DNA from 4 places in the Halochromatium sp. genome. Region 4 is predicted to be linked to each of the others. Evidence: predicted binding sites of a transcription regulator. Region 4 holds the regulator's gene; each other region holds the start of a gene.

Region 1 (6,579 bases), on a different contig from region 4:
GGAGTGCTCCTGCCGCGCCGCTTATCTGCGGACGGACGGCGAGTGAAGGGTTACGACGGTTCGGTGATTGCCCTGCGGCGGTTGGGTAGTGGGTGGCGCACTCACGTCCGGCGGCGTCAATCGCCTGGATGGCGATTGCCGAGGCTCCAAAGATGGATTCACGGCGTCCGCCCGTCGTGAGTGCGCCACCCAACCTGGCACTGAGCCTAAGGGCGTGCGATCAAGCGCGGGCGGCCATCGGGGCCTCGGCCTCGCCCTCGGCGGGCTTGAGCCAGGGTGCCTTCATGCTGTTCCAGCAGGGGTTGTTGATGGTCATGTCCATGTCGCGCGCGAAGATCGCGAAACCGTCATAGCCGTGATACGGACCTGAGTAATCCCAAGAGTGCATCTGGCGGAAGGGTATGCCCATCTTCTGGAAGATATACTTCTCCTTGATGCCAGAGCCGACCAGATCAGGCTTGAGGGCCTTGGTGAATTCCTCGAACTCGTAGCCGGTGACATCGTCGTAGAGCAGGGTCGAATCGCCCATCTCCTTGACGGTGCGGTCGTAGTCGTCGTTATGGGCGAACTCGTAGCCGGTGCCGACCACCTCCATGCCAAGATCTTCGTAGGCGCCGATGATGTGACGCGGACGCAGACCGCCGACGTAGAGCATCACCTTCTTGCCTTCCAGACGCGGACGGTACTTGGCGATCACGGCGTCGTACTCGGCCTGGTACTTGGCGATGACCTTCTCGGCATTGGCCTGGATGGTCTCGTCGAAGAACTCGGCGATCTTGCGCAGCGATTCGGCGATCTTGGTCGGCCCGAACAGGTTGTACTCCATCCAAGGCACGCCATAGCGCTCTTCCATGTGGCGGCTGATGTAGTTCATCGAGCGGTAGCAGTGGATGAGGTTGAGTTTCACCTTGGGCGTCAGCTCCATCTCAGAGAGGGTGCCGTCGCCGGACCATTGCGCGACGACGCGCAGACCCATTTCCTCGAGCAGGATGCGTGAAGACCAGGCGTCACCGCCGATGTTGTAGTCACCGATGATGGCGACATCGTAGGGCGTGGTCTCGAAGCTGGTGTCGTTGTCGCGGTTATGCACGACATGATCACGGATCGAGTCGTTGGCGATGTGATGGCCGAGCGACTGCGAGACGCCGCGGAAGCCTTCGCAACGGACTGGGATGATCGGCTTGTTGTGTTCCTTGGTCTTCTGCTTCGACACCGATTCGATATCGTCGCCGATGAGGCCGATCGGGCATTCAGACTGCACCGAAACGCCTTTGGAGAGCGGGAACAGTTGCTCGATCTCGTCGAGCATCTTCGCGAGCTTCTTGTCGCCGCCAAAGACGATGTCCTTCTCCTGGAAATCAGAGGTGAAGTTCATCGTGCCGAAGGTGTTCACGCCGGTCATACCGGTGTAGTAGTTGCGACGACCGGCACGCGAGTACTGACCACAGCCGACTGGGCCGTGGGAGATATGGATCATGTCCTTGATCGGGCCCCAGACCACGCCCTTGGAGCCAGCGTAAGCACAGCCGCGAATGGTCATCACGCCAGGCTGGGACTTGCGGTTGGAGGTGATGCACTTCTTCGACTGCTCGACCGATGGGTCATTGACGGCCAGGTGCTTGGCGCGGTCTTTCTTCGCCTTCTCGGGGTAGACCTCCAGCACCTCTTGGATCAGGGCCTGAGTCTCGTCACGGGTCATGGTTGCCATGTCGGCGTTCCTCTCATCGGCGCCGCCGCTAATCTGCGGACCGACGCGCGTTGAAGCATCGATTCAGAGCCCCTCGTTGCCGCTCGAAAGGGGGCGGCGCGAAGGGCCAGGGAGACGGGCAGGGCGATCGGCAGCGGTTTAGGCCGCGGCGACCTCTTCGGTCGCAGACTTACCGACGATGCTCTCGTCTTCTTCATCCATCAGGCCGAATTCCATCAACAGGTCTTCGAGCGCATCCATCGAGATCGGTGTCGGGATCACGAAGTTGTTGTTATCGATGATCTTCTGTGCGAGCTGGCGATATTCCTCGGCCTGCTTGGCACTCGGGTCGTACTCGATCACCGTCATGCGCCGAATCTCGGCGCGCTGAACAACGTTGTCGCGTGGGACGAAATGGATCATCTGGGTGCCGAGCTGACGTGCTAGCTCCATGATCAGCTCGTCTTCCCGTGCGGTGTTGCGGCTATTGCAGATCAGGCCAGCCAAGCGCACGCCGCCGGAGCTGGCGTACTTGACGATGCCCTTGGAGATGTTATTGGCCGCGTACATGGCCATCATCTCGCCAGAGACGACGATGTAGATCTCCTGCGCCTTGTTCTCGCGGATCGGCATGGCGAAGCCGCCGCAGACCACGTCGCCGAGCACATCGTAGAAGACGAAATCGAGCTCTTCGTCGTAGGCGCCTTCTTCTTCGAGGAAGTTGATGGCGGTGATGACGCCGCGACCGGCACAGCCGACGCCAGGCTCTGGGCCACCGGACTCGACACACTTGATGTCGGCGTAGCCAACACGGAGCACGTCTTCGAGCTCGAGGTCTTCGACCGAGCCGGCATCGGCGGCCAGGTGCATAATGGTGTCCTGTGCCTTAGCGTGCAGGATTAGGCGGGTGGAGTCGGCCTTCGGGTCACAGCCGACGATCATGACCTTTTTGCCGAGCTCGGCGAGACCGGCGACGAGGTTCTGCGTGGTCGTGGACTTGCCGATTCCGCCTTTGCCGTAGATGGCGCATTGACGCAGTGCCATGTGATTCTCCCGGTTGGATGCCCTGTGGGGCGGTGAACAGAGGGTTCGCTCACCGAGGGATAAGCACAGCCTGTGCCAAGCCATAAATATTCCTTCAGCCCTTTGAAAATAAAATAGAAATTCGCAAAGATGGGGGTCTGGCACCTTGGTAGCATAGACAACAAGCCCTCAGCCTTTGTGTGTCTACCGACAGCCGACGTCCGAACTCCGACATGCCCCAGCAATCTCTCCAGTCCCGACATCAAGCCAGCAGTCAGCCCCAGGGTCCGCTCAACGTTTGCCAGGGGACCGATCCCGATCCCGGCGGGGAGCTCGACGCTCCACCCAATACAGCGCCGAATGCACTGCCTGGCGTCACTCTTACGACTAGGAGGAGCCAGCCGACAAGCTCGCCACCCTCGTTACCCGCGAATGCCCGCCTGCCGCTCAATCGGTGCAATCTGCCAGCTGTCATCCTTGGCGGACTGACCTATCAGACGCATCCGGTCTCGCTTGAGATCGATGGCATTCGTGCCTTCCATCAAGACTTGTTCGAGCTGTTGGCGCCGATCGACAATGCGCGCGAGCGCGCCGAGCGCTTCGTCGACTATATGGCCGCGCACTTCTGCCTGGATGATCTCGAGGCCGCTGGGCTCGCGGCTGAGCGTGTCAAGAAGTATCGGCGTAACGCGAATTACCTGCGCATGGTGCGCGGCTGGTCGTTCGACTCGGATGGACGCGAGGGAGCCGTGCTCAAACACTGGGTCGAGACGCGCTTCGGGCTGCTCGCTCGTTACCATGCCGGGCCACTCGGTGGCGCTGATCCCGACGCCTATCAGCTTTACCTGGCCCAGGGTGCCAAAGGTCTCTATGCGACCAATGCCCTCGAGGCTCAGCTCGATCTGCTCTATACCTATTGCCAATACGAGCTGGTGCGCCAACATCCGGAAGAGACCCATCTGACGCTGTACCGTGGGATCAACCGCATTGGCGAGCATGAGCTGTTGGATGACCGGCCCGAGTCCGGCACCACCTTAGGGGCAGCCAGTGCCGCGCAACGCCCTGTCCGGGGCGATCGGGGTGAGGCGGATCAGGGCAGCAGCCGGTTCTGCAGTGGCTCAACGACGACGGCCGGCTGGCGGCGTGTCTTGCTGAATAATCTCAGCAGCTTTACCAGTAATCGCGAGCGCGCCTGCGAGTTTGGCGACTACATCCTCGAGGCCCAGGTGCCCTTGCCGAAGGTCTTCTTCTTCAACGGCCTGCTGCCCGGGATGCTCAAGGGTGAGGATGAGTGGGTGGTGATCGGCGGGGTCTATGAGGTGGCGATGAGCTGTTTGTGATAGCGTGCGGTTGGCGTAACTGCCTGGCCAAGGCGGCTGGTGTAGCTCAATGGGATTATCCATCGGCGTGCAGCGCAGTCTTGATGCACTTCGAGATCTGGCGACAGTCTGCGACTACACGAGAGTAGCAACCGGTTCTCGAACAGTGACGATAAGAAATGGTTATTAATAGACAAGAAACACCTGACACTCTTCTCGATCGAATATTCAATATCGCCGCGACCCTTCTGCTGCTCTTCGTCTCCTTGCCTTTGTTCGTCATCCTTCCGATTTTAATCAAGCTCGATGACCCAAGTGGGCCTGTGTTCTACCGCGGTCCACGTCTTGGCCTGGGGAAAAAGCCATTCACGATCTACAAATTTCGGAGTCTGAAGCCAAACGCAGCAGCGGCACTGGGCAATGATCTCGTTGGTCAGGGCCACAATGTGGAGACTCGGGTTGGCTCTTTTCTGCGGGATACACGGCTTGATGAATTGCCGCAGCTCTTCAATGTGCTTCGTGGCGAGATGAATCTGGTGGGGCCTCGGCCAGAGCGAGAGGAGGTCTATGAGGCCGCTTGTAAGAGCATTCCCGGCTACGATCTCAGGTTTGCGGTGCGACCTGGAGTGATCGGCTACTCCCAGTTGTTTACTCCGCACCGAACCTATAAGCGGCTAAGATCACTGATCGACTATCAGTTCGCGATCAAGAAACACTCGACGATCAATGATCTAAAGCTGCTTATCGCTGCTTTGTGGATGCTCTGTGTGCGCGTCTTTCAGAAGGTCTTTGGGATTGAAGGGAGTCGTACCCAGACTCATCTCACTGCGACTGTTCATCATCGATGTTACCCGATCGTTGACTGCAATGAGTTCGTCGTGATTGTGCGCTCAGATCCTAAGGAGATCTGCGATCAGTATGAGCAGCTCGATGTCTCGATCCTGGCCGGCAAGAAGACGATTCATTTTCGGGGTGTCTGCCTACAATCGTCACTCGATTATTACATTGATGAGCTTGATGGGCTCAAGCGACAGAAACGAAATAGCGTGCTCCTAGTCGAAAAACTCACGCCGCTGAACGAATATAAGTTTCATAAGTATGTATTGCGAACCAGTGTCGGCTGAACAGTCAACGAGGGATGCCTCCTGGGTTCTGCGATCGTCAGTGTCTTAGCTGTGGTTGTCGCGAGTTGCGATCGGGTCGCAGATGCCGCAGAGGGCGAGGCTTGGCTGATGCCTGAGAATGTCATCGACGAGACTCAATGCCTGTTCGTAATCGAGTGCGTCGAGCGCGTCTGCGACTGCCGCCAGGATCTGGGCCTCAGGCTGCTGCTCGCTAAGGTCGTCACCCAGTTGAGAGCCCAGTTGAGCGCCCAGTTGGGGTCGTAGCTCAGCGAGGCTGTCTCGAGCGCTGAGACTGTTGGCCTTGATCTGTGCATGCAGCCTTGCGATCCGATTCCAGCTCATCCTGTGGGCGGCGCTAGGGACGGTGCTGGGGGCGGATTCTTGTGCAACTGCAGACGCCTGTCTCCCGTCAGTTGCAAGGGCTGCGCGCCGTTGTTGGCTTTCGCTGCTGCTGGGGTCTCCGGTATCGGTTGGATGCTGCGGCAGCTGCCGTGCCGGCTGTACAGCGGCATCGAGCTGCCGATCGACTTCCGCGAGCAATGGCTCGATGCTGGTCGGCGGAGCCGGTTGCCTCAGCCTTGCTTCGAGCGCTCGTGCAGCGTCGGCCAAGTCCTCGAGATGGAGTGTCGCTGCCGAGCTCTTGAGACTGTGCGCGAGGCGTTCTGCTTGCTCGGGAGCCTGGGCCCGGAGGTGATCGCGCAATCGCTTGTCTGTATCGGCATAGTCCTGTACGAATCTGAGGATCAGCTTGCGCAGTAGGTCTCGATTGCCGTTGCAGCGGTGAAGCGCGGCGGGTAGGTCGAAGGGTGGCAGCTGTTCGGGCAGTAACGTCGCTGCGCCAGTGCGCTCGGCAGCCTGGGCATCGTCAAGAAGCGCTGGCTGCGCTTCTAGACGCGCGGCGGTGCGCTCGCTGTCCGCTCGCTGTGATCGGTCTGCTGCAGTCGTCGTCTTCTGCGGCAGCCAATGCTGCAAGAACTTCCAGAGTTGATCCGTGTCGATCGGCTTGGTGAGATGATCGTCCATCCCGGCGGCGAGGCTCGCTGCGCGATCCTGCTCACTGGCATGGGCGGTGAGGGCGATGATCGGAAGGCGCGGTGAACGCCCTGCGCCGGGCGCGGTTTCGGCCTCCTGTCGACGGATGATGCGGGTGGCCTCCAAGCCGTCCATTTCCGGCATCTGGATGTCCATCAGGACCAGATCGAAAGCACCGGTCTTGGACTTGCTGACGCCTTCATGGCCGTTGAGCGCGATCTCGGTGACGATGCCGAGCGCACTGAGCAGCGAGCTGACAAGGTCAAGGTTGAGCGCATTGTCATCGACCAACAGGACCCTGCGTCCTTTCAAGGAACGGTTGTCACGCTCGATCAGCGGTGTCGGGCGCTCCTCAGTCTCTTGGCTGAGCGGCGCTGCTGCCGATGCGCTGAGG
Region 2 (9,538 bases), on a different contig from region 4:
GCGGTCGCGTTTGACAGGTTGAGGCTGCGGCTATGCGGTTGCATCGGCAGCCGCAGCCGTCGCTCAGGCGGGACCGATTCGCGGAGCTCGACGGGAAGACCCCGACTCTCTGGACCAAATAGGAAGGCGTCGCCAGGCTGGAAGGACTGCTCGGCATAGACCTGATGGCTATGGGTGCTCAGTGTGAACAGCCGTGCTTCACCAAGTGCATGCTCACAAGCTTCCATGTTGGCATGGACCTGGACACCCGCCCATTCGTGATAATCGAGGCCGGCTCGGCGCAATCGCCGATCGTCGAGCACGAAACCCAGCGGCTCGATGAGATGCAGTGCGGCGCCCGTATTGGCACAGAGCCGAATCACGTTTCCGGTGTTCGGCGGGATCTCTGGCTGATAGAGGATGACGTGGAACATGGCGGCGTTGCTTGACCGATGATCGAGCAGGCATGGTATATTAATCGTTCGGCATATACTTTTGAGCCGGCCACAGCTCCGGATCTGCCGCGCGGGGCATTGCACCTCCTCGGCAACGGTTCCATCCGGCGTTCGAACGAATAGATCAACGAGACCCTGCGGGGGAGAACACCATGACCGACATCGCTGCCTTGAAGAAAGAGAAGCAGGAGCTGATCGACAAGATGCTCGAGATGCAAAAACAGTTTATCGACCTCGAGCATGAGAAGGGCATCAGCGGCAAGGATTACTGGGCCTCACAGGACGGTCTATTGGCCGACTACCGTCAGGAGTATTCGGACATGGCGAATCGCGTCGTCGACATCGCCCATGAGATCGTCGGCTCAACTCGCCTCTGACAGCATCTCACCGCCGAGCGCCATTCGGCGGGGTGCGCGATGCTGGGCATCCTGATGGGCATCGCACTGACAGACCCCGAGAAAGGCCCCAGCTCGTCGAGCGAGCTGGGGCCTTTCTTCGTCCACTGATCGCGTCTTCCCGGTCAGCCATCACCCTCGGCCCGGATGTGCTCGATGTACTTGGGGGTTGCCTGCATGAGTAATCGAATGCTGGTGCCCTGCGCCTTGATACGCGCATCGCTGCCTTGAAGCTTGAGATCGCAGGCACAGTGGCCGCGACTTTCCAGCGGTATCGGGATCATGTCCCGATAGGTATAGACATTCTCGTCGATATCGCCGCCATCGCAGACGAGGCCTGTGTCCGCATCTTGCGCGGGCAAGGGCATCAGTAGCTCGGCCTCATCGAGGACCAGCTCACCGGCTTGCCACCAGAGCGTCTTTTCGGCAGAGCCGGTCATGGTTTTGATGATGTAGGCACGGGCAAAGCTGACGCTGAGGGTCCCGTCGGCAAAACGGATCTCGCCCAGCTCGGAGCCGGGGAGACGAATACTGCTGCTGTCCACTGGTCGATTCCTAGGCTGATGGGATCAAGGGCTGATGGGATCAAGGCGGTCGCGACCGAGTATGCAGCCGCGCCATGAGCACTGGTTTGAGAGGACATAGGGCGCCTAGGTCCTGATTACCAGCACGCTCTAGCGACCGCAGGTGGTTAATTCAGCTGTTTGAGCGCTCGGACTCTTCCTCATCACCGAGATCCTCGGGGCCATCGGCATCCATGCCAAGGTCCTTGATCTTGCGCGTCAGGGTATTGCGGCCCCAGCCCAATAGCTTTGCGGCCTCTTGACGCCGGCCGCCCGTGTGCTCGAGCGCACATTCGATCAGGATGCGCTCAAACGCGGGCATCGCCGAGTCGAGGATGCCACGGCCTCCTTGCTGGAGCCGGCGTCGGGTCCAGGCGCGCAGGGTTCCTTCCCACTGTTCGTCGGCCTGCGCCGCCGCGGCGATTCCTTCGAGGTCAGGGGGTAGATCGCCGACATGGATCTGCTTGGTCGACGCCATCACCGTGAGCCAGCGAGCGGTGTTCTCGAGCTGGCGCACGTTACCCGGCCACTCGAGGCACTCGAGGCGCGCCAAGGCGTCGTGAGCAAGGACTTTGGCCTCGCAACCGAGCTCTTTCGCCGCTTGGGCGAGGAAATGGCGCATCAGCAAGCCGATATCCTCACGCCGCTCACGCAGCGGCGGCAGATGAATGCGAATGACGTTGAGGCGGTGGAAGAGATCCTCGCGGAAGCTGCCGTTGGCGACCAATTCACGGAGGTTCTGATGCGTCGCCGCAATGATGCGAACGTCGACCTTGATCGGCGTGAGGCCGCCAACCCGGTAGAACTCACCGTCGGCGAGCACGCGCAGCAGCCGGGTCTGCAGCTCGGCCGGCATGTCACCGATCTCATCGAGGAAGAGGGTGCCGCCGTCGGCCTGCTCGAACCGTCCTTCGCGACGGGTCTGGGCGCCGGTAAAGGCCCCGCGCTCATGACCAAAGAGCTCCGATTCCATCAGGTCCCGCGGGATCGCTGCCATGTTCAGCGCGATGAACGGAGACTGGGCGCGGGGGCTGTGCCGATGCAGCGCATGCGCAACCAGCTCCTTACCGGTGCCAGACTCCCCATTGATCAGCACGGTGATGTTGGAGCGGGCCAGTCGGCCGATGGCGCGAAACACCTCCTGCATCGACGGCGCCTCGCCGATGATGTCTGGGCTGTGCGGAAGCGGTAGCGGCTCGGCAGCCGTCTCCTGCTGCCTTCGGCAAGCACGCTGGACCTGATCAACCGCCTCGTCGATATCGAAGGGCTTGGGTAGATACTCAAAGGCGCCACCGTGAAAGGCCGAGACCGCGCTGTTGAGATCAGAATGTGCGGTCATGATGATGACCGGAAGATTCGGATAGCGCGCCGTAAGCTGCTCCAGCAGCTCGAGGCCATCGATACCTGGCATGCGGATATCGGACAGGATCACGTCAGGCTGGTCGCGCTCCAATGCATCCATCACGCCGACACCGTTGGAGAAGCTGGTCACATCCATCTCGGCCTGGCGTAAGGCGCGCTCGAGGACCCAACGAATCGAGCGGTCGTCGTCGATCACCCAAACCCTGGGAACTCTATTCATCGGTCAGCTCCAACGGAAGGTAGACCAGAAAGGTGGTGCAGCCGGGTCGGCTCTCGCATTCGATCAAGCCTTGGTGTTGATTGACGAGCTCTTGAGCGATGGCGAGCCCGAGACCGGTGCCGCCAGCGCGGCCTGACACCATGGGGAAAAAGATGCGGTCCATCAGCTCATCGGGGATACCGGGACCGTCATCCTCGATCTCGACGACAAGGACCAGACGATGACGCACGCTGCCAATGGTGAACTGCCGCATCACCCGGGTGCGCAGCCGCACCTGACCCTGTTGACCAGCAGCATGAGCGGCGTTGCGGGCGATATTGAGAATGGCCTGGATCAGCCGATCGGGGTCACCCTCGAGATGGGGGATACTCGGATCATAGTCGCGAACGATCTCGGGGCCACTGGGGAACTCTGCCCGGAGCAGACCACGAACATGCTCGATCACGTGATGGATGTTGATGGCGCTGAATTGCGGTAGGTTGTTCGGCGCCAACATCCGATTCAACAGGGTCTGTAAACGATCGGCTTCATCGATGATGATCCGGGTGTATTCGCGCAGACCCGCCTCTGGCAGCTCGCGCTCGAGCAGCTGAGCCGCGCCCCGCAGCCCACCCAGCGGATTCTTGATCTCATGCGCGAGACCGCGCAGCAGCGCTTGGGTCGCGTGGTGCTGGGAGATCAGGTATTCCTCACGCGCGATGCGCAGCTGACGGTCGACCTGCTGCATCTCCATGAGCAAGTCATAGGGCTCGTCGATCGGATGCAACGGGAGCACCGTGCAGTTGACACGGATGATCTGACGATCCGGCCGCTTGACCTCGACCTCCCGCTCCGTAAACGGCTGTCGTGTGTTCAGCGACTCGCGCAGCCGGTCCTCGACCGAATCGGTCGGGCAGGGAACCAGGCAGCCAGCCGCCTCGCCAAGCACCGTTTTCGCGCTGACTGCGAGCAGGTTCTCCCCGGCGATATTGATGTAGCGAAGACGGAGATCGCGGTCAAAGAGGAGCACCGCTGTGCTGAGGTTATCAAGGATCATGATGCCAAGCTGGCTAAGTCCGCCGAGTTTCTCGTTCATGGATCGTGATGTCATCGCCTGGCTCCGATCCTGCCCCAGTAAGCAAGCAGCGAGCCAGCTCAGGGGTCAGCGCATGGAGCCGAGGCGCTGGCGCTCGGTATCGCGGGTTCTCGGCCGCGGTGGCGAAATCGTCCATCGGAGGAGGGGGTTGCCGGCCAGCGAGCATCTCGAGCCGATCGATCCCTGGCGCTGCCGAAGGCGGCTGGGTTAACGACCGGGACGACCCAGCGCACTAGTCTAGTGCCTGACGCACTCAACAGGTGCAGCGGACTGCACCAACGCCGGACATCAGGATCGAAAGACGGAGGTCGAGGCTAGTCGCCAGCGGCATTGATCCGCCCGTCGCCGACGGGTGGGCAGCACGCCGCCTAGCGAGCGCTGAGCCGATGGCTGATCAGTGTTGGGGAGATGCGGGAGAGAGGGAGAGGGAGAGAGAAGGACGGGGCGTCCATGCCCGGGCGAGTAGCGCGTCGCGCTACTCGCACAGCCTAGGATCAGAGGCTGTAGTAGAGGTCGAACTCAACCGGGTGGGTGCTCATGCGCAGCTGAGTGACTTCTGCCATCTTCAGCTTGATGTAGCCATCGATCACGTCATCAGTGAAGACGCCACCCGCGGTGAGGAATTCGCGATCGGCATCGAGTGCATCGAGGGCCTGATCCAGAGAGTAGCAGACCTGAGGGATCGCCTTCTCTTCTTCGGGCGGCAGGTCGTAGAGATCCTTGTCCATCGCATCGCCGGGATGGATCTTATTCTGAATGCCGTCCAGACCGGCCATCATCATCGCGGAGAAGGAGAGATAGGGGTTGCCCGTGCTATCCGGGAAGCGCACCTCGATGCGGGTGGCCTTCGGGTTGGCGTCGTGCGGTATGCGCACCGAGGCGGACCGGTTCTTGGCCGAGTAGGCCAGCATGACCGGCGCCTCGAAGCCCGGAACCAACCGCTTGTAGGAGTTGGTGGACGCATTGGTAAAGGCGTTCAGTGCACGCGCATGCTTGATGATGCCGCCGATGTAGTAGAGCGCTGTCTCGGAGAGGCCGCCGTACTTGTCGCCGGCAAAGATGTTCTGGCCATCCTTGCCGAGCGACTGGTGAACGTGCATGCCATTGCCATTATCGCCGACCAGCGGCTTGGGCATGAAGGTCGCCGTCTTACCGTAGGCGTGAGCGACGTTCTGCACGCAGTATTTTAGGATCTGGTTCATGTCGGCACGCTTGACCAGGGTGTCGAAGCGGGTGCCGATCTCGCACTGGCCAGCCGTGGCAACCTCATGGTGATGGACTTCGACTGGGACGCCCATCTCTTCCATCGCCAGACACATCGCGGCGCGCAGATCATTGAGCGAGTCGACCGGCGGGACCGGGAAGTAGCCGCCCTTAACGCCCGGTCGGTGGCCCATATTGCCGTCTTCGAAGACGCGCTCCGAGTTCCATTCGGCCTCTTCGGAGTCGACCTTGTAGAAGGCCCCGGCCATGCTGATGCCCCAGCGCACGTCGTCAAGCACGAAGAATTCAGGCTCAGGACCGAAGAACGCGGTGTCGGCCACACCGGTCGACGCCAGATAGGCCTCGGCGCGTTTGGCGACCGAGCGGGGATCACGCTCGTAGCCCTGCATCGTTGCAGGCTCGAGGATGTCGCAACGGACGATCATCGTCTTCTCGTCGGAGAAGGGGTCGAGCACTGCGGTTGAGGCCTCGGGCATCAAGACCATGTCTGAGGCCTCAATGCCTTTCCAGCCCGCGATCGACGAGCCGTCAAACATCTTGCCGTCCTGGAACAGCGCCTCGTCGACGACGCGGGCCGGCAGCGAGACGTGCTGCTCCTTGCCTCGAGTATCCGTGAACCTGAGGTCGACGAACTTTACGTCCTCGTCTTTGATGGTTTTCAACACGTCAGTGGCGGACATCTGCGAAATCTCCCGCTATTGGTCTTGGGCAGAGAATTTGGGTTGTGACGCTAGGTGGGCGCTAGGCTCCTAGCCCAGGGTGCGCAGGCGATCAATCAGGCGATCGATCGCTGAGCTTGGTGTAGGCGCAGGCGGAGCCTAGGCTCGGGTCGCACAACGGCTAGCGGCATCGGTCAAGCAGGTTACGTGCCATCAGTCCGCCTTGCGCTGTTGTGTGCAGTCTGCAGCGAACGACGGTCAGGCTCAGCGAGCGAGCGCACCCGAATAGACCATACGCGAACCGGGCGCGCACCAAAAGGGGGCACATATCAGCCGAAATAGACGCGGACGTCTGCAAAGCAGGGGTCATCCTCGAGCGCAGTGCGTAGCCGCTCGCGCAACTGCCGCGCAGCGGGCTTGTCGGTATAGGTTCGCAGGGGGAAGAACACGTCGACCGTGATTGCACCGTCCAGATAGTGCAGTACGAGACGTTTGCGCGTCATCGCCTCGGGGATCTGAGACCAATGTTGGTCGAGTCGCTCGATCACCTCGGTGCGCATCGGTAGGTCTTTGGTGGGAACAGCGGTCTCGTCGTTCTCGGGGTCGATATGCACCGTGACATCCGACATCCGGTCGATCGTCTCCATCAACCGCTGTTGGACGAGCACACTGATAGCATGCCCTTCAGAGACGCTGATGTCAGGATCGACGAGCACATGGACATCTGCTGAGGCGCTGCCGCCGATCGTGCGCGTGCGGAGCATATGGACGTCTCGAACCCCGGTGCTGCGGCGGATGATCTGGCTGATCTCACGCAGACGCTCGGGACTCAATGCAGTATCGACCAGCTCGCGGGTCGCATCCGAGCCCAGGTCCCAGGCGATCTTCGCGATCATCACGGCCACGATGACCGAGGCAACCGAGTCGAGATAGGGCAATCCAGCTAGGGTGCCCGCAACACCGATCAAGACGACGATTGATGAGATGGCGTCAGAGCGATGATGCCAGGCGTTGGCCATGAGCAGGTCTGAGCGCACCCGAAGCCCATAGGCGCGGGTGTACCAGTACAGCGCCTCCTTGACCAAGATCGAAACACCTGCGGCATAGAGGGCGATCGGCTCGGGTCGCAACAGGGCGTGGGGCTCGAACAGACGCTCGGTCGCGTCCCAGGCAATGCCGATCGCGACGGCGATAAGCAGGAAGCCCAGCGCGAGTGTCGCGACCGTCTCGAAGCGTCCATGGCCGTATGGATGCTCGGCATCGGGTCCTTTCGCGGCCTTGTGCCCCGCCAGCCAGACCAAGGCATCGGATAAGAGGTCGGAGAGGGAGTGGATGCCATCGGCAATCAAGGCGTGTGACTGGCCAATCCACCCAGCTGCGATCTTGACCACCGAGAGCAGCAGGTTGACCACTGCACCGACCGTGGTCGTGGTTTTGATCGCACTGGCTCGGGCCTCTCGTGCAGTCGTATCCATGGGGACGTCCTGATGCGCGTCAACGAGTAAAGCGTCGGTTGGCGCGGAGTATAGCGGGGCCAGGCGTTCGAAACCGCAGCAGATGCTGTGGTCCGATCAGGTGCGACATCGCTATACTGTCGGGTTTTTAGCAGACGCCGGAGCCCGCCTTGAGCAATCAGTCGGCCGATCGCATCAGTTTTCAGGAGCTGATCTTCAAACTTGAGCGCTACTGGAGTCGCCAGGGCTGCGTCATCCTGCAACCTTACGACATGGAGGTCGGTGCAGGCACCTTCCATCCCGGCACCTTCTTGAGAGCGATTGGCCCGGAGCCCTGGAACGCTGCCTATGTTCAGCCGTCACGACGCCCGACGGACGGTCGCTATGGTGAGAACCCGAATCGGCTGCAGCACTACTATCAGTTCCAGGTGGTGATGAAGCCCTCACCGGAGCTGATCCAAGGGCTGTATCTCGATTCCCTGCGCGAGCTCGGCATCAATCCTCTGGTCCACGATATCCGTTTCGTCGAGGACAATTGGGAGTCACCGACGCTCGGCGCTTGGGGTCTGGGCTGGGAGGTCTGGCTGAATGGCATGGAGGTCACCCAGTTCACCTATTTTCAGCAGGTCGGTGGGCTTGAATGCCGGCCGGTGACCGGTGAGATCACCTATGGACTCGAACGCATCGCCATGTATCTGCAGGGCGTCGAGAGCGTCTACGATCTGCTTTGGACCGACTCCGCGACCGGGCCCGTCTCCTATGGCGACGTCTTCCTGCAGAACGAGCGCGAGCAGTCGGCCTACAACTTCGAGCATGCCGCGATCGGCTCGCTGTTCGCGCTCTTCGATACCTGTGAGCAGCAAAGTACCGCGTTGGTCGAGGCTGGCCTGCCACTTCCGGCCTATGAGCAGGTGCTCAAGGCGTCACATACCTTCAATCTGCTTGATGCCCGCGGCGCCATCTCGGTGACCGAGCGGCAGCGATTCATCCTGCGGGTGCGCACACTGGCCCGCGCCGTCGCCGAAGCCTACTATCAGAGCCGGGAGGCGCTCGGCTTCCCGATGGCTGACCCTGCGGCGATTGCCAAGGAGGCCGCATGAGCGCGGAGACTGCCGCTGATCTGCTGGTCGAGATCGGCACCGAGGAATTGCCGCCGTCGGCGCTGGCCGGGCTTGCCGAGGCGTTTCGAGACGGGCTGGTCAAGCGACTGGATGAGTCTAGGCTCAGCCATGGGGGCGCTCGGGCCTTCGCGAGCCCGCGGCGACTCGCCGTCATCGTCGATGATTTGGCCGTCAGCCAGCCGGATGAGCTGGTCACACGCCGCGGTCCGGCGCTGAAGGCGGCGTTCGATGCGGAGGGCGCCCCGACCAAGGCCGCCCTCGGATTCGCGCAGTCCTGTGGGGTTGGGGTCGAGGCGCTCGAGCGTGAAGAGACAGGGAAGGGCGCTTGGCTCTGTTTTCGCCAGCAGGTCAGCGGCAAGAGCACCTCGGCCTTGTTGCCAGCCCTGATCGAGGAGGCGCTGGCAGCGCTGCCGATCCCGAAACGGATGCGCTGGGGTGATCGTAGCGTCGAGTTTGTGCGGCCTGTGCACTGGGTCACTGTGCTGCTCGGGGAATCCCTGGTTGAGGGCAGGGTGCTCGGACTGAGCATCGATCGCGTCACAAGGGGGCATCGGTTCCATCATCCGCAGGCCATCAGCCTCGGATCACCGGCGGACTATCTGACCTCGCTGCGTGAGGCACGCGTGGAAGCCGATCTAGCGAGCCGACGCGCATCGATCCGCCAGCAGGTCGAGCGGCTCGCAGCCGAGGCCGGCGGCAGTGCGATGATCGATGAATCCGTCCTTGACGAGGTCACTGCGCTTTGTGAGTGGCCCGTCGCGCTGCTAGGCCGATTCGATGCCAGCTTCCTTGAGGTGCCATCCGAGGTCTTGGTCGAGACCATGCAGGCGAATCAGAAGTACTTCCCGGTCTTGGATGGTACGGGGAGCTTGCTGCCGAGTTTTATCACGGTCAGTAACATCGAGAGCCTTGAGCCGGAGCAGGTCCGCGCCGGCAATGAGCGGGTGATCCGCCCGCGCTTCGCTGATGCCAAATTCTTTTGGGAGCAGGACCTCAAGACCCCCCTCGCAGAGCGCATCGACGCCTTGCAG
Region 3 (6,449 bases), on a different contig from region 4:
GGCGACGCCATCGCGATCGATCTCAGATAAGGCTCGGAGTCGTGCCCGGAATTGGGCTTGAGCCTGAGCTGGGACAGGGGCTCGTGGCTGGCTCATCGCTTGCCCTCCCCCGTGGCTTGCGCCGCCGGCTGCGCCGCCGGCTCGCCGGCCACCGGCAGCGGGCGCCCACGCCGATCGCGCCCAAAGATGCGCGGCTTGATGTAATGGTCGATCATCGGTGTTGCGGCATTCATCAGCAGGATGGCGAAGGCAGCCCCCTCGGGATAGGCGCCGAAGGTCCGAATCAGATATACCAGCAGACCGATCCCCGCACCGAAGACGGCCTGACCGACCCGGGAGACCGGTGAGGTGACCGGATCGGTGGCGATGAAGAAGGCAGTCAACAGGGTGGCACCGGCGAGCAGATGTAGCAGCGGACCCGCGAAGCGGGTCGGATCAATCAGGTGCAACAGGCTCGCCGGAACGACAACCCCGAGCAGCACGGCGACCGGGATCACCCAATCGATCACGCCCTTGCGGATCAGGAACAGCCCACCGAGCAGCAGCAGCAAGGCCGAGGTCTCACCCAGACTGCCAGGGATACCACCGAGCAGCGCGTTGAGCGGCGGAAACAGCGTTGGCATCGCCGTGCCCAAATCATTGCCCTGCTGCAGGGCCAGATCGACCTGGCCGAGGATTGAGGCCCCACTCATCGCGTCCCAAGGTGCGGCTGCGGCTAGCCCGTCCAGGCTGATCGTCAGGGCGTCACCAACCCCAGGCGTCTGCTCGAAGAACAGCGGCTGCGGGCCGACCCATTGCGTCATCTCAAGCGGAAAGGAGACCAGCAGCACCACACGTGCAACCATCGCTGGATTGAACAGGTTCTGGCCAAGCCCACCGAAGACCTGCTTGCCGACGATGATGGCGACGAAGGCGCCGACCAGGCCGATCCACCAGGGCGCCCAGGGCGGCAGCGTCAACGCGAGCAGCCAGCCCGTCAGCAACGCGGAGCCGTCCATCAGGCTCGGTCTGAGCGGCTTGCCCGCCAGGAACAGGGCCATGGCCTCGAACAGCAGCGCGGCGCCCAGGGTCACCGCGAACAGGATGATCGCCGGCCAGCCGAACTGCCAAAGGCCAAGCAGGGTGGCCGGAAGCAACGCGAGCATGACCAATCGCATGGTACGGTCGATGCTGACCGGCGCGTGCGCATGAGGGCTCGCGGCGAGTTGCGCATTGATCATGCTGACGCCTCCGCAACCGCCTTGTCCTGAGTCGACTCGGGCGCTTGTCTTTTCGCGTTGTCGAGCAGGTTTTCGGTCGGGGGCTCGGTCTCGACAGAGGGATCAATCTGGGCTGCAGCCGCGGTCGCACTCGCAGCTTCGAGCTTAGCCTGCTTCTTGGCTTCTGCCTCACGCTTGCGCTTGGCCATCGCCTCGCGCTTGGCGCGCTTCTGTGCCTCGAGCCGTTGTGCACGCTGCTCGGCCAGGCGCTTGGTTTCGGTTTGCTTCTGCTTGGCCCGACCGCGCGCGGCCAGTTCGCCCTTAGCATGATTGAAGAACTGGACCAGCGGCAGATGGGCGGGACAGACATAGGCACAGGAGCCGCAGCCAATGCAGTCCATGAGCCCGGTCGAGACCGCTGCGTCGAGATCACCGCTGCGGACCTGGGCGGCCATGCTCAGAGGCACCAATCCGCACGGACAGGCGCCGACACAGCTGCCACAGCGGATGCAGGGACCAGGCTCGCGCTTGTCGGTTTCGGCGGCAGTGAGCGCCAGGATGCCGTTGGTCCCCTTCATCACCGGCACCCGCAGCTCGGGGATCGGCTGTCCCATCATCGGTCCGCCAGCGATCAGGCGATCCGGCTCCTCGCGGAACCGACCGCAATGCTCGACCAGATCCTCGATCTTGGTGCCGATCAGCACGCGTAGGTTCTTCGGCGCGCTGATCGCACCACCGGTAACGCTGATCACGCGCGAGACCAGTGGCTGACCAAGGCGCAGGGCCTCGTGCACGGCAAAGGCGGTGGCCGGATTGTGCACCACGACGCCGATATCGGCGGTCAGCCCGCGCGCCGGCGTCTCCTTGCCGGTCAGGGTCTGCACCAGGTGCTTCTCCGAGCCCATCGGATAACGCATCGGCAGGCGTACCACCTCGGCTGAATCGAGCTCAGGCGCATCAAGCTCGGCTGTCGCACGCTGCAGCGTCGCCAGCGCCTCGGGCTTGTTGCCCTCGATACCGAACAGCAGGCGCGCAACGCCGAGCGCGCGCGCCATGATGCGCGCACCATCGACGATGGCCTTCGCCTGCTCGCGCATCAGTTGATCGTCGCAGGTCAGATAGGGCTCGCACTCGGAGCCATTGATCACCAGCGTCGAGAGCCGGTAACGCTTGCCGAGCCCGAGCTTGACCGCCGACGGAAAGGTGGCGCCGCCCATGCCAACGATGCCGGCATCGGCGACCCGCTGCGCGATCTCGGCCGGCTCCAATGCGAGCGGATCATCGACCCCGGCGATGCGCTTGTGCCAGCGATCCTTGCCATCCGGCTGCAAGGTGATCGTGCGCACTGAGAGGCCGGAGGGATGATTTGCGGGGTAGAGGCCGAGTCCAACGATGCGGCCCGAGGTCGGGGCATGGATCGGCGCCGAGACCGCGCCCTGAGCGCGCGCGATCAGCTCGCCCTTGGCCACATATTGGCGCCGCTGAACGACCGGATTGGCGACTGCACCGATATGCTGTTGCAGCGGGATATGCAGTAGCTTTGGCAGCGGCAGCGCCTCGATCGGCCGGCCCGCGGCTAGGGTCTTGCGGTCGTCGGGGTGGACGCCACCGCGGATCTGGAAGAGTCGCATCGAACAGGCCTCAGCGAGCTTGAAGGGGATGGGGTCATGCGGCCAGCGGCTCGGGCCAGACCCAATTCAATGGGGTCTGCGTCGGAGCGCGCATCTCGATGCACTCGGTCGGGCAATCCTCGGCGCAGTCGCCACAGCCAATGCAGGCATCCTCAAACACGGCGTGGATCTGATCCTTGGCGCCGACGATGGCATCGGTCGGGCAGCGCTTGAAACACTTGGTACAGCCCACGCAGAGGCGCTCGTGCACATAGGCGATCCGCGGCGCCTGCTCAGCGACCGCGCTCAGATCAACGCTCACCCCAAGCCGCTGCGCCAGCGCCTGCGCCAAGGCTCGGCCACCGGGCGGACAGAGCGTCACCGGCGCCTTGCCTTCGGCAACCGCGACTGCCGCTGGCGCACAACCGGGATAGCCGCATTGGCCACATTGTGAGCCGGGCAAGAGTGCTTCGACCTCGGCCACCAGTGGGCTCTCTTCGACCCTCAGGAACCGAGCCGCCACCCCCAGCAGTGCTCCGAGCCCCAGACCAAGAACAGTCAGGCTCAAGATTGCAGATAGCATCATCTCAAAGGCTCCACATCATTCGGCAACGGCCAGCCCGGCAAAGCCCAAGAAGGCCAGCGAAAGCAGCCCGGCGACACTGAAGGCGATCGGCGCACCGGCGAAGGTCGCCGGCACCTGCGCCAGCGCCAAGCGCTCGCGCAGCCCGGCAAAGAGCACCATCACCAACGTGAACCCCAGCGCTGAGCCAAAGCCATACAGCAGGCTTTCGACGAAGCTGTGCTGCTCCTGCACATTCAGCAGGGCCACGCCGAGCACCGCACAGTTGGTGGTGATCAAGGGCAGAAAGATGCCGAGCACCTGATAGAGCGTGGGCGAGACCTTGCGCACCATCATCTCGGTGAACTGCACGACCGCCGCGATCACCAAGATGAAGGTGAGGATGCGCAGGAAGCCAATGTCTAAAGGCTCGAGCACCAGATGCTCCAATAGCCAGCTCGCGGCGGCGGCCAGGGTCAGCACGAAGGTGGTCGCCAAGCCCATGCCCAGCGCGGTATCCAGCTTCCCGGACACGCCCATGAACGGGCAGAGGCCAAGAAACTTGACCAGCACCACGTTGTTCACGAGCGCGGTCGCGAGGATCAGCATCAGAGACTCGGTCATGAGACGTCGGCAAGGCGCTCCAACAAATACCTTGGCGCGCAGCCACGGCTGCTCGCACTCGACAATGGCGGCAATTAAGCAAACCGGATGCCAGTGCTCAATCTGAACGCCTGCTGGTGAATATGACGAGCACCAAAACCGAGCATTAATCGCGCCGGAGCGATGTCTTTGCCTAGCCTGGCCGCCACCTGGGAGGATCACGGAGACGGTCAAGCGGATGCAGGCGTTGCAGGGAGACGGGTGTTTGCGAGAGGGGCGACTGTCGCGGATGACACAGCAAAGATGCTGCAGCGCAGCACATTGTCGCAAACCCGACAACCCTGCATGACTCGCCCAACGTTGGGGCTGCGCATCTTCCCCAAGCGGAGGGACACATAGAGGTCAATGCACGACGGCACGAATACTGCATAATCAGTCGATGGCGAAGGGCCTTGCCTCAGAGAACGCTTCAGTCGCTGACGCAAGCTGTATGGCCATCAAGACAGGATCTCTTGGGCCCTGCGGACTCGCCCGATTTGCCGGCACAACAACGACGGTTAACGACAGAGGAGAAACCCATGGCTCGATCATCGCCTGAGAGCAGTTCCCTGCATCCGCAACAGTCGAGTCCGAGCCCGGCCTCGCCGAACGCCGCGCGAGACAGATCACCGCAAGGCATCGCCGATCATGGCGAGCCACTGGTGCGCAATGCCATCGCTGCCTTCCTCCGCCAGCCACCGGCGAGCACGCCGCCCGAGGTCCTCTCTGCGCTGCGCCTGATGGCCGGCGATGCATCAGAACCACTCCCACCGAGGCTCTACTTCGAGACCGTGGAGCAAGCGCCCGTCGCGATATCAATCACTGACTCGACGGCAAAGATCCTCTATGCCAATGCTGCGTTCGAGCACCTCACCGGCTATCTGCGCGACGAGGTGCTTGGCAAGAACCAGTCGATCCTCTCCAGCAATGCGACCCCGGACAGCATCTATCGGCAGCTTTGGCGGACCATCCAACGCAAGAAGACCTGGACAGGCACCCTGGTCAATCAGCGCAAGGGGGGCGATGAGTATCTCGCCGAGCTGGTCATCTCGCCAGTGCTCGACAGCAGCGGTGAGATTGCCTACTTCCTCGGCATGCACCGAGATGTGACGCGCGAGCATGAGCTGGCGAGCGCGCTCAGACAGCAGAAGACGCGCATCGAGAATGTGCTCGATGCCGCGCCGACGGTGATGGTGTTGCTCGATGCCGAGGGCGAGATCATCCTCGACAACATGGAGTATAAGAAGCTCTTCGGCGACCTTCGCGGCCGCGAGCCGCTGCCGTTGATCCGAGCCGCGCTGCGCGAGCAGGCCGGCTTCGATCCCCTCGCGCGGACCGTCCCCGCCAATGGCGAGGGCGAAGACTTCAAGAACGTCGAGATCAGCCTCGAGGTCCCCGGCAGCCTTGGACCACGCTGGTTCTCCTGTTCCGGCACCTGCATCAGCGAGCAGGACGGCAGCGCCCGCAGCTACTTCGGCCGCGGCAAGCGCGGCGATGCCCGCCTGCTCCTGCTGGCCACTGACGTCACCGCGCGGCATCGCGAGATCGAGCGCGCGCACTTGGAGCACCTGCGCGCACGCATTGCCGAGCAACGACTGACACAAGGCATGCGCGAGGCCCTATCCGCGGCGAGCTACCAGATTCAGACTCCCCTCAACCTGCTACGCGCGGCCAATGCCATGTTTGCCAGTGGCGCCGGCACCCTCGAGGGCTTTGCGCCGACCCTCGCGCAGATCACCAAGACCAGCGAGCAGGCGCTGAAGACGCTGCAAGCGGCGCTTCCGGACGAGATCATCGAGGCCGGCGTCAGCGTCAATGTCAATGAACTGGTGCGCCATGTGCTTGCGCTGGAGACCGATGCCCTTCTCGCAGCCGGCGTCACCGTCGATTGGCGTCCAGCCCATGTCCTGCCGGAGATCACCGCGCGTCAGACCGAGCTGCGCTCCTTGTTCAAGAATCTGATCGACAATGCGCTGCAAGCGACGCGCGAGGGCGGACGCAGCCAGCGCGAGCTGCACATCAGTACCCGCGCCCTCGATGATACGGTCGAGGTCTGTATTCAGGATAGTGGACCGGGCTTCCCAAGCGGCGATCGTTACAAGGCCTTCGAGCCCTTCTATATTGGCTGGCGAAACCGACGCGGTCGCGCAGGCATGGGGCTGCCGCTAGCGCAGGAGATTGCGAACCAGCATGGCGGTAGCATCGAGATCGACCCGGACTACAACGATGGCTGCCGCCTCCTCGTGACCCTGACCAACGCCCTGCCCCGTGACTAACGCAGAGCAAGTAGTAATGTACGACAAGGATCTCCCGGACGCGCCAGGTCCGGATATGTACCCAGGTACGCGCCCAGGTTTGCACCCAGGTATGCACCAAGAAGCAGTCCCCCCTACAACCGCAGGTACGACCACAGACACAGGGCCAACGATGCAGCGA
Region 4 (9,538 bases):
ATGAGCCGCGGACCGCCGGTGATCAAGAGCTTATCCATACTGCTCAGCCTCGATCCCGAGCAATCCTTCCACATTCGAGAGCGCGGCAATGCGCGCCAATGACTCCGGCCAGCGACGGAATGCGATGCTGATGCCATCGCGACCGGCCTGATCGACCCAGTCCAGCAATAGCGCAATGCCGGCACTGCTGCTGCGCTCGATCTCGCCTAGGTCGATCTCAATCGTTACCGGCTCGCCATCGGAGCCGCGGGTCCGCATGGACTTCAGCAATCGCTGGCCTTCCCGTGCAAGGGCCGGCATCGTGCTGAGCGTCAGCGATCCGCTCAGTGCGAGCCTATTCGATCCGACCTCTTTGAGCGTCGATGACAGCTCTTCGGCCATCGGTCGTGCAGTCTGAGGAGGCAAAGCGCTAGGCACCGCGAGCTGTCTTTGCACGCAGCTGCTCGATCAAGCCGTCGATTCCCGAGGTCGCAATCGTGGTGCGGAATTGACCACGATAGTTGGAGATCATGCTCACGCCGTCGATGACCACGTCGTAGACCTTCCAGCTGCTACCGCGCTCGAGCAGGTAATAGTCGATCGGGATCGGCGCTGCGCCGGGCGCTCGCACCTCGGTCGGGACGACCACGGTCCCTGAGCGTGTGCCGGGGCGTGCGGCCTCATAGACGATGTCCTGACCCGAGTACTTCATGATCGATTTGGCATAGGTGCGCACCAGCAGATTGCGGAAGCTCTCGACGAGCTGCTGCTGCTGCTCTGGGCTCGCGTTCCGCCAATCACGCCCAACAGCCAGCCGGGTCATCTGCTCGAAATCAAAATGGGGTGCCAGGATGCTGTCGACCAACTCGTTGATGAGCTGCGGCTTGCGCTCGACCTCGGCTCGACGGCTCTCGAGCGCGCTGAGCATCTTGTCGGCCGTACGCTCGACCAGCTGAGTTGCGGACTGTTCAGCGCCAATGGCGCCTAGGGGCATTGCTAGCAACAGGATGCCAGCCATCAGAAGTGCTCTCATTCGCCACCCTCCTCTGCTTTGCTTAGGAGAAATTGTCCGATCATCTGTTCAAGTACCAGGGCCGACTGCGTGAATTCGATACGATCGCCATCGCCAAGCGAGTCCGGGCTGCCTCCCGGGTCGAGGCCAATGTACTGCTCACCGAGCAGTCCGGCGGTGTAGATGTTGGCAAAGGTGTCAGTTGGGATCTGATCGTAGCGGTCCTCGATGCGCAAGGTGACCAGGGCCTGATAGGTCTCTTGGTCGAACCCGATCGCTTCTACCCGCCCCAGTCTGACACCGGCCATGGTGACAGGTGCTCGTACGCGCAAGCTGCCGATATTGTCGAACTTGGCCGTTAGGCTGTAGCCCTCACCGACCGTCGCCATGCTTAGGTTACTGACACGCATGGCCAAGAAGAAGAGCGCGACGAAGCCAAGCGCCATGAAGGCACCGACCAGGATCTCGCTTAGGCGGATACGCGCCATGGCCTTAGCCTCCGAACATCAACGCAGTAAGAATAAAATCCAGCCCCAAGACCGCGAGCGCGGATTGCACCACGGTGCGCGTGGTGGCGCGACCGATACCAGCCGAGGTTGGCGTTGCGTCATAACCTTCATAGAGCGCGATCCAGGTCACGACCAGACCAAAGACCAGGCTCTTGATGACGCCGTTAACAAGATCTTCATCGAAATCGATCTTATTCTGCATCTGGCCCCAGAAGGCGCCGTCATCGACGCCAAGCAGCCCGACGCCGACGAACCAGCCGCCGATCACGCCAACCGCGCTGAACATGGCCGCGAGCAGCGGCATCGAGATCAGACCGGCAAAGAAGCGTGGCGTCAGAACCCGCTTGACCGGGTCTACGGCCATCATCTCTAGCGCGGAGAGCTGCTCAGTCGTTTTCATCAGGCCAATCTCTGCCGTCAGCGCAGAGCCAGCGCGACCGGCGAACAGCAGGGCCGTGACCACCGGGCCCAGCTCGCGCACCAGCGAGGCCGCCACCATCACGCCGAGACTCTCTGCGGCACCAAACTGCGAGAGTACATAGTGCCCTTGCAGACTCAGGACCATACCGACGAAGAGGCCAGAGACAACGATGATCAGCAGCGAGAGCACACCAACGCTGTAGACCTGCGTCAGCAGTAGGCGCGGGCGTACCAACATCGAGGGCAGGCCGCCGACGATGCTGATCAATAGCAGATGAGCACGACCAAGGCTCGCCAACATGGCGAGTCCCACGCGCCCTAGACTCGCTAGTGAGTCAAGCAATGAGGTCGCTCTCAGTGTCGCCGTCCTTGAAGCAGGTCTTGCTCCAAGGGCGGTGCAGGGTAGTGATAACGAACCGGACCATCCGGCTCGCCGTCCATGAACTGATGCACCCAGGCCGATTCGCTCGCTGCAACCTGCTGCGGAGTGCCTTCCGCCATGATGCGTCCGTTAGCGATGATGTAGAGGTAATCGGTGATACTGGCCGTCTCAGCGACGTCGTGGCTGACGACGATGCTGGTGAGACCGCTCGCATCATTGAGCTGCCGGATCAATGAGACCAAGACCCCCATCGAGATCGGGTCCTGTCCGGTGAAGGGCTCGTCGTACATGATCATCATCGGGTCCAAGGCGATGGCCCGCGCCAGGGCCACCCGGCGCGCCATGCCGCCCGAGAGCTGGCTCGGCATGAGTGACGCGGCACCGCGCAGACCAACCGCCTCAAGCTTGATCAAAACCAGCTTACGCAGCACCGATTCTGGCAATTTGGCGTGCTCGCGGATTGGAAAAGCAACATTCTCGAATACGTTTAGATCAGTGAGCAGAGCACCGCTCTGAAATAGCATGCCCATGCGCGTGCGTAGCCCATAGAGCTGGGCGCGACTTAGTGACTGGATCGCCTGCCCATCCACCTCAATCGATCCCGCGTCAGCTTGCAGTTGGCCACTGATGAGCTTCAATAAGGTCGTCTTGCCGGTCCCGCTCGGACCCATGATCGCGGTGACCCGTCCGCGCTGGATATCGAGGTCGATGCCATCGAAGATGCAGCGATCGCCATGGCAGAAGTGCAGCCCGCGTACCCGGATCAGCGGCTGATTGTCGGTAGGCCGAGACGCCTCCCTATCTGTCTGCAGCGGCGATACATGCTCTGACTGCGCTGATACCATCGAGTGAAGATCCTTGCTCGGGCCGCGACCCAAAGCAGCGCATTCTCGCGACCTGCCCCGATAGCGTCAAGGACGAGGCTGCGCTGAGCCTCGGCCATAGCCTCAGGCAAACCGCGCACCTGCGCCGTTGCCGAGCCTTGGCCCGGCCTCGTCTGGGCCGGCCTGGCCTGACCTGGCCGGGATCGCGTCAAGATGACCCGAGCCCGAATTACCCGAGCCCGAGCAGCTCGAGCAGCTCTTGCCAGTTGGCTAGGGTATCGCTGGTCGGTCGTTCGAGGATGATCAGGTTAGGCGAGCGTCCTTGGAGCTCGGTCATCCTGTTCAGCCAGACTCTTGCAGCGCGTAGGTCGCGATACAGCTTGGATGGGACCACAACGGCATAGCGCTGCTGGTCTGTCCTCAGCGCCTGCTCGGTCCGCGGGAGCTGATAGCGCAAGCTGTGATCTGCCCCGCCGCTAATCGCAGGGGCCGATGCAGGGTCCGTCAGGGCATCGAGCCAACCATCGAGCTTCGACCCCAGTAGTCGCGTCAAGGCTGACTCGTCGAGCTGGCGCGCTCCGGGTTCGACTGGGGACATCAGGGCTCGCTCGGCGGCGAAGCGAAAACCGGAGGGTACATCGTCGTGCCATTGCTCGGCCGTTTGGGCCTGGCTTGCTGTCCAGACCGCGGCCGGAAGCAGGGTTGTGCGAAAGCAATTCGCAAAGTAGCTGAGACGCCAGTCCGCCGGCAGGTCGTCAGGATAGAAGAGATCAGCGTCGGCTAGATCCCACCAACCCCGGGGGGTAACCATCGTTGAGTCGCTCATCCAGGTATCATAGGGTCAAGAGCCGCAAAGCTGTACCTGGCTCGAGAGCTCGAGCGAGAGATTGGTACCAAGCGTAGATAACGAGCCGTGGAGAGCTAGGGTGGACAGCCAGAACCAGATGACCGACTTTGAGGTGCGCGCTAGGGCGATCGAGCTCGTGATCTTTGACGTCGACGGGGTGCTCACCGACGGGAGCCTCTATCTCGGCGACGATGGCCAGGAATACAAGGCATTCAACTCGCGAGACGGTCATGGTATGACCATGCTGCGACAGGCCGGTATCACACTGGCGGTGATCACCGGACGCCAATCGGAGGTCGTGCGTATTCGCATGGAGAGCCTCGGCGTCGAGCACGTTTATCAAGGGCAGCGCGACAAGCGCCCAGCCTACGATGCGCTGCGTCAAGCCTGCGGACTCGAGCACGCACAGATCGCCTACGTGGGGGACGACGTCGTCGATCTGCCGGTGATGCGACAGGTGGGTCTGGCGATTGCGGTTGCAGATGCGCATCCCTTGGTGAAGCAATATTGCCATTGGCAGACCAGATTGTCCGGCGGTTGCGGCGCCGCGCGCGAGGTCTGCGAGGGATTGCTCGCCGCGCAGGGCAAGCTCGATGCACTCTTCGACGGATATGCCAGTCACTGATGATCCAGCACTGCTTGACGGGCTGCTTACCGACGCTGCTGGCGAGAGCCTCGACACCAGGTCGCCGTTGCCCCCGCGTTGCACGCGCTCAGCCAGTCGATCGTCTTGAGCTTCTCTTACCATGTCCTTAACGCGACGCGAGCTATTCGTCGGGATGGTACTGTTGGCTATTGGCCTGATTGGCTCCTGGCTGTTGTCCACAAGGGATAGCGACGAGGGTGCAACCGGCAGCGATGAGCGCCGTCCTGACTATGTTGTCGACGGGCTTCGCGCCGTTAGTCTCAACGCAGCGGGTGTGCCCGAGCATCGTCTTGTTGCCCGGAGACTGCGGCATTATCCGGACGATGGCAGTAGTGAGCTGGATGATCCCGTTCTGGTCGTTTATGGCGATGCTGGACCGAGCTGGTGGGCCCGCTCGGCGCAGGCATGGATCAACGAGTCTGGCGACGAGATCTTGCTTGAGCAGGACGTGCGGCTGCATCGACTCGCGACAGCGCTGTCGGCGCCGATCGAGCTGCGTACCAGTGAGCTACTGGTGCTGCCCGAGGTCGACTATGCCGAGACCGGGCGCTTCGTCGAGATCGAGCGCGAGGAGGACTGGATAACGGGGACTGAAGGCATGCGTGCCTGGCTGGGCAGCAGCATGCGCATCCAGCTGTTTGGACGCGCCCGCGCTGCGGTTGCTCCCAGTCAGTCTCCCAGTCAGCCTCTGGGTCAGGACCCCAGCCAGGCTCCGAGCCAGGCCTTGGGTCAGGCTGCTAGCGATGGCGACAATGCCGGATAAATGCACGATGAGGAAGAGGCCATGAGTCCGAAGCAACGCTCGGGTTGGATGCTGGCTGCACTGTTAGGGCTGGCGCTTGGCGCCCCGACAACCACACGCGCGCTCGAGTCTGATCAGTACCAGCCAATGTATATCGAGGCCGATGCCGCTGAGCTCGACGAAAAGCAGCTGACCAGCCTCTACATCGGTAACGTCGAGGTTACGCAGGGCAGTATGCATATTCAGGCAGACGAGGTGTTGGTCCATCACAAGCCTGACCGCCGTGCCGAGATGATCATCGCGATCGGTCAGCCGGTGCGTTATCGGCAGCAGCTCGATGATGATCCGGAGGAGGTCAAAGGACGCGCATTGCGGATGGAGTATGAGGCCGATCGCGAGGAGCTGACCCTGATCGATGAGGCGGTGCTGGTGCAAGGCGAGGATCGCTTCGCCAGCGACCGCATCGTCTACAATCGGATCACTGAGCGTGTTACCGCCGGCAGCAGCGCCCAGGGCCGCGAGCGGGTGAAGATTCGGATCGAGCCCGAGTCGGAAACTGCACCAACACCTGCGCCAGCGTCCGGAACCAAGCCAGCATCGGAGCAGTGATGCCGACGCTGGAAGCGACTGCGCTGGCCAAGACCTATCGACGTCGGCGCGTGGTCAATGGTGTCGATCTGGCCGTCGAGGCTGGTGAGGTCGTTGGCCTGTTGGGGCCGAATGGGGCCGGCAAGACCACGAGCTTCTACATGGTCGTCGGGCTCGTGGGCGCCGATGCAGGCAGGATTATCCTCGATGGCGAGGACATCACCCATCGGCCGATGCATGCAAGGGCGCGGCGTGGTCTGAGCTACTTGGCGCAGGAGCCTTCGGTCTTCCGAAAGCTCAGCGCTCGAGATAATCTGATGGCGGTGCTCGAGATGCGCAATGGCAGCACCCGCGAGGACCGCAGACAGCGCTGCGACGAGTTATTGGACGAGCTCGGCATCGCCCATGTGGCCGATTCACTCGCTCTCAGCCTCTCTGGCGGTGAGCGGCGACGGCTAGAGATCGCTCGCGCGCTTGCGGTTGAGCCCAAGGTGATGTTGCTCGATGAGCCCTTTGCCGGGGTCGATCCGATCGCGGTGGGCGATATCAAGGGCATCATTGGCCACCTACGGGATCGGCAGATCGGTGTGCTGATCACCGATCACAACGTTCGCGAGACCCTGGGCATCTGCGACCGGGCCTACATCATCAATGCCGGCCGGGTGATTGCCACCGGCGCTCCGGCCGCCTTGCTGCAAGACCCGCAGGTGCGAGCGGTCTATCTCGGCGAGCATTTTCGGCTCTGAACCAGCGTGCCGAGATGACTGGATCGACGCCCAGCGCTGCGAGTCAGCGGCCTTTTCGTCTAGACTGCGCCTCTGTATCAAGCCTTTCGTACCCAGATAGCCGCTCGGAATGAAGCAAAGCATCCAGCTTCGTCTTGGTCAGCAGTTGACCATGACGCCGCAGCTCCAGCAAGCGATCAAGCTGTTGCAGCTCTCCACACTCGACCTCCAGCGCGAGATCCAGGATGCGCTCGAGTCCAACCTGATGCTCGAGACCGCGGAGGAGGAAGAGACTGGGCGTGATCGCTCGACAGAGATGACTGGCGAGACCGCTAAGCTGCAGCAAAGTCAAGCAGATTCGGGCGTAGACGCAGAGGTTCCGGCTGAATCCAGTGCCCTGCCTGACGAGCTGGCCGTCGATAGCGAATGGAGCGATACCTATGATAGCGAGCCCCACGAGCAGTACGCTGGCCCGTCTGCCTCGCCAGGTCCAAGCTCATCTGATGATGTCGACCTGTTTGCGCAGCAATCGAGACCACAAACCCTGCATGATCATCTCGAGTGGCAGCTCGGTCTGGGGCACCTGGGGCCGCGTGATCGCATGATTGCCGAGGCATTGATCGATGCGATCGATGGTGATGGCTATCTTCGGCTCGATCCCGCCGAGCTGATCGAGACGCTCGAGCTCGAGGACCTGGAGCTCGATGAGATTGAGGCCGTACTGCATGCTATTCAGGCCCTTGATCCGGCCGGGGTCGGTGCCCGTGATCCGCGTGAGTGCTTATTGCTACAACTGCGCCAGCTGCCGCCTGATACGCCGCATCGCGCTGGCGCGCTGAAGATTTGCGACAGCCTGTTCGAGGCATTGGCCCGCAATGATCTTGACGAGATGCGTCGGCATACCAAGCTCTCGGATATCGAGCTGGGACGCGCGTTATCACTAGTCCGCTCGTTGCAGCCGCGCCCTGGATCGCTGATCAGCGACCATCGGCCCGATTACGTGATCCCCGACGTGCTGGTGCGCAAGCGCGCCGGTGTCTGGCAAGTCGAGCTAAATCCTGAAACTCAGCCTAAACTGCGGGTGAACGAAGAGTATGCGAAGCTGATCCGGCGCGCGGATGACGGTGCCGAGAATGTTTGCCTGAAGACGCATCTGCAGGAGGCCCGTTGGTTCATCAAGAGTCTGCTCAGCCGCAACGATACGGTGCTGAGGGTCGCGACCAAGATCGTCGAGCTGCAGCGCGATTTCTTCGACTACGGCGAGGAGGCGATGCGCCCGCTGATACTCAGGGACGTTGCGGACTCGCTCGAGCTGCACGAGTCAACGGTCTCACGGGTGACCACGCAAAAGTACATGCATACCCCGCGTGGTACGCTCGAGTTCAAGTATTTCTTTTCCAGCCATGTGGGCACGGCGTCGGGTGGCGAATGCTCGTCGACGGCTATCCGCGCCGTCATTCGCAAGCTGATCGCCGCCGAGACGGCGAACAAACCGCTGAGCGACAGCAAGATCGCCGGCATCCTGTCCGAGCAGGGCATCAATGTCGCGCGACGTACCGTCGCCAAGTACCGCGAGGCAATGGGTATCCCACCCTCGAATGAGCGCAAGCGCCTCTAGCTGCAGTGCTGAGTGACTGCCGCTGGAGATCGCCTGCAAACCCTGGAGTGACGCCATGCAAATCAACCTGACGGGCCATCATGTCGATATCACCGAGCCGCTGAAGGGCTATGTCGAGAGCAAATTCGAGCGCCTAGAGCGCCACTTCGATCATGTGATCAAGGTTCATGTGATCCTGAGTGTCGAAAAGCTGCGGCAGAAGGCAGAGGCTCGCATCCACATGAATGGTGCGGATGTGTTTGCCGATGCCGTTCATGAGGACATGTATGCAGCCATTGATGGACTGATCGACAAGCTTGACCGCCAGGTTCTGAAGTACAAGGAGAAACGACAGAGTCACCGGGGGTCTCCGACAAAGACGGTGGTGGAGGGTGAGCCAGTTGAACCTGAGCCGGATGAGGAGCCGCTGCACTGAGTGCTGCTGGTAAGATTGCCGTGCTCGCAGCGATGAGCTGTGAGCCTAAGCCCTGCGCCGGAGCGCGATCTGATCCGCTCCGGCATCTTTTGTTACGCTTATTTTGTTACGCTGGGGCGCTCATGTCCCTGCCCCTTGCCGTGCATCCGTCCCAACCGCGCCGATGCGATCCGGCAACGCTGTGCCCAGCGCGCAAAGACCACTTTCCTGGAGCAACGGTCGATGCTTCCCCCCAGTCTAATCACTGAGCCTCGAGCCCGCTGTCGTGTTGAGGTCACGAGCAAGAAGCGCCTATTGGAATCCCTCGCTGAGCTCCTGGCGACAGCCTGCTCGCAGTGCTCACCGGCGTTGGTCTTTGATCTCCTCAATGAGCGTGAGCGGTTGGGCAGCACTGGCTTGGGTGAAGGCATCGCGCTGCCACACGCACGTATCGACGGCATCGATCATGCTGTTGGTGCTTTTGTTCAGCTGACACAGGCAGTGAGCTTCGACGCCCCGGATGACCAGCCGGTTGATCTTGCCTTTGGTCTGTTGGTGCCGAGTGAAGCGACCGACGCACACCTGAGCTTGTTGGCCGAGCTCGCCGAGCGCTTCAGCGACCCGCAGCTGCGTTTGGCCTTGCGGGCTGCAGAGAGTAGCAGCAGGCTGCTGGACCTGTTGCAGCAGCGTGATTAGCTTGCCTTGATCGCACAGATGCCGCCCGTCGACACGCTGCAAGGGTTGGTTGAACATCTTGGCCCCAGGCTTGGGCTGCGCTGGCTAACGCCGGTGCCAGAGCAACCGCTGCCTCTGATCAGCGCAGACTCCACGGCCGGCGCCGCCCAGAGTCTG

The links. Region 4 encodes sigma-54, which starts transcription at its own class of promoters, with help from an activator protein. Its sites were predicted from a motif close to TGGCANGNTNCNTGCTT; they were not measured.
Region 1: nifH (nitrogenase iron protein) is a predicted target of sigma-54. The motif match lies at 2,793-2,809, and genes of this name have one in related genera.
Region 2: glnL (nitrogen regulation protein NR(II)) is a predicted target of sigma-54. The motif match lies at 4,090-4,106, and genes of this name have one in related genera.
Region 3: nifL (nitrogen fixation negative regulator NifL) is a predicted target of sigma-54. The motif match lies at 4,388-4,404, and genes of this name have one in related genera.

Annotation. Positions count from the first base shown of each region.
Region 1 is NZ_JBUDPI010000181.1:374-6,952, reverse strand. Features, by position in the region: gene nifD (nitrogenase molybdenum-iron protein alpha chain) at 221-1,708, opposite strand; gene nifH (nitrogenase iron protein) at 1,847-2,731, opposite strand; gene ACY693_RS11685 (NAD(+)--dinitrogen-reductase ADP-D-ribosyltransferase) at 2,944-4,050, shown strand; gene ACY693_RS11680 (sugar transferase) at 4,209-5,153, shown strand; partial or broken gene ACY693_RS11675 (response regulator) at 5,199-6,579, opposite strand, start outside.
Region 2 is NZ_JBUDPI010000026.1:10,645-20,182, reverse strand. Features, by position in the region: gene ACY693_RS03275 (tRNA (cytidine(34)-2'-O)-methyltransferase) at 1-413, opposite strand, end outside; gene ACY693_RS03270 (hypothetical protein) at 587-811, shown strand; gene ACY693_RS03265 (hypothetical protein) at 955-1,374, opposite strand; gene ntrC (nitrogen regulation protein NR(I)) at 1,526-2,974, opposite strand; gene glnL (nitrogen regulation protein NR(II)) at 2,967-4,049, opposite strand; gene glnA (glutamate--ammonia ligase) at 4,544-5,953, opposite strand; gene ACY693_RS03245 (cation diffusion facilitator family transporter) at 6,262-7,407, opposite strand; gene glyQ (glycine--tRNA ligase subunit alpha) at 7,557-8,486, shown strand; gene glyS (glycine--tRNA ligase subunit beta) at 8,483-9,538, shown strand, end outside.
Region 3 is NZ_JBUDPI010000188.1:287-6,735, forward strand. Features, by position in the region: partial or broken gene ACY693_RS11930 (hypothetical protein) at 1-96, opposite strand, end outside; gene ACY693_RS11935 (RnfABCDGE type electron transport complex subunit D) at 93-1,220, opposite strand; gene rsxC (electron transport complex subunit RsxC) at 1,217-2,830, opposite strand; gene ACY693_RS11945 (RnfABCDGE type electron transport complex subunit B) at 2,865-3,392, opposite strand; gene rsxA (electron transport complex subunit RsxA) at 3,411-3,995, opposite strand; gene nifL (nitrogen fixation negative regulator NifL) at 4,553-6,289, shown strand; partial or broken gene ACY693_RS11960 (GAF domain-containing protein) at 6,441-6,449, shown strand, end outside.
Region 4 is NZ_JBUDPI010000016.1:2,622-12,159, reverse strand. Features, by position in the region: gene murA (UDP-N-acetylglucosamine 1-carboxyvinyltransferase) at 1-38, opposite strand, end outside; gene ACY693_RS02175 (STAS domain-containing protein) at 31-381, opposite strand; gene ACY693_RS02170 (MlaC/ttg2D family ABC transporter substrate-binding protein) at 410-1,012, opposite strand; gene mlaD (outer membrane lipid asymmetry maintenance protein MlaD) at 1,009-1,479, opposite strand; gene mlaE (lipid asymmetry maintenance ABC transporter permease subunit MlaE) at 1,484-2,263, opposite strand; gene ACY693_RS02155 (ABC transporter ATP-binding protein) at 2,275-3,147, opposite strand; gene ACY693_RS02150 (hypothetical protein) at 3,356-3,937, opposite strand; gene kdsC (3-deoxy-manno-octulosonate-8-phosphatase KdsC) at 4,071-4,598, shown strand; gene lptC (LPS export ABC transporter periplasmic protein LptC) at 4,720-5,382, shown strand; gene lptA (lipopolysaccharide transport periplasmic protein LptA) at 5,404-5,970, shown strand; gene lptB (LPS export ABC transporter ATP-binding protein) at 5,970-6,695, shown strand; gene ACY693_RS02125 (RNA polymerase factor sigma-54) at 6,805-8,292, shown strand; gene hpf (ribosome hibernation-promoting factor, HPF/YfiA family) at 8,348-8,707, shown strand; gene ACY693_RS02115 (PTS sugar transporter subunit IIA) at 8,930-9,382, shown strand; gene hprK (HPr(Ser) kinase/phosphatase) at 9,401-9,538, shown strand, end outside.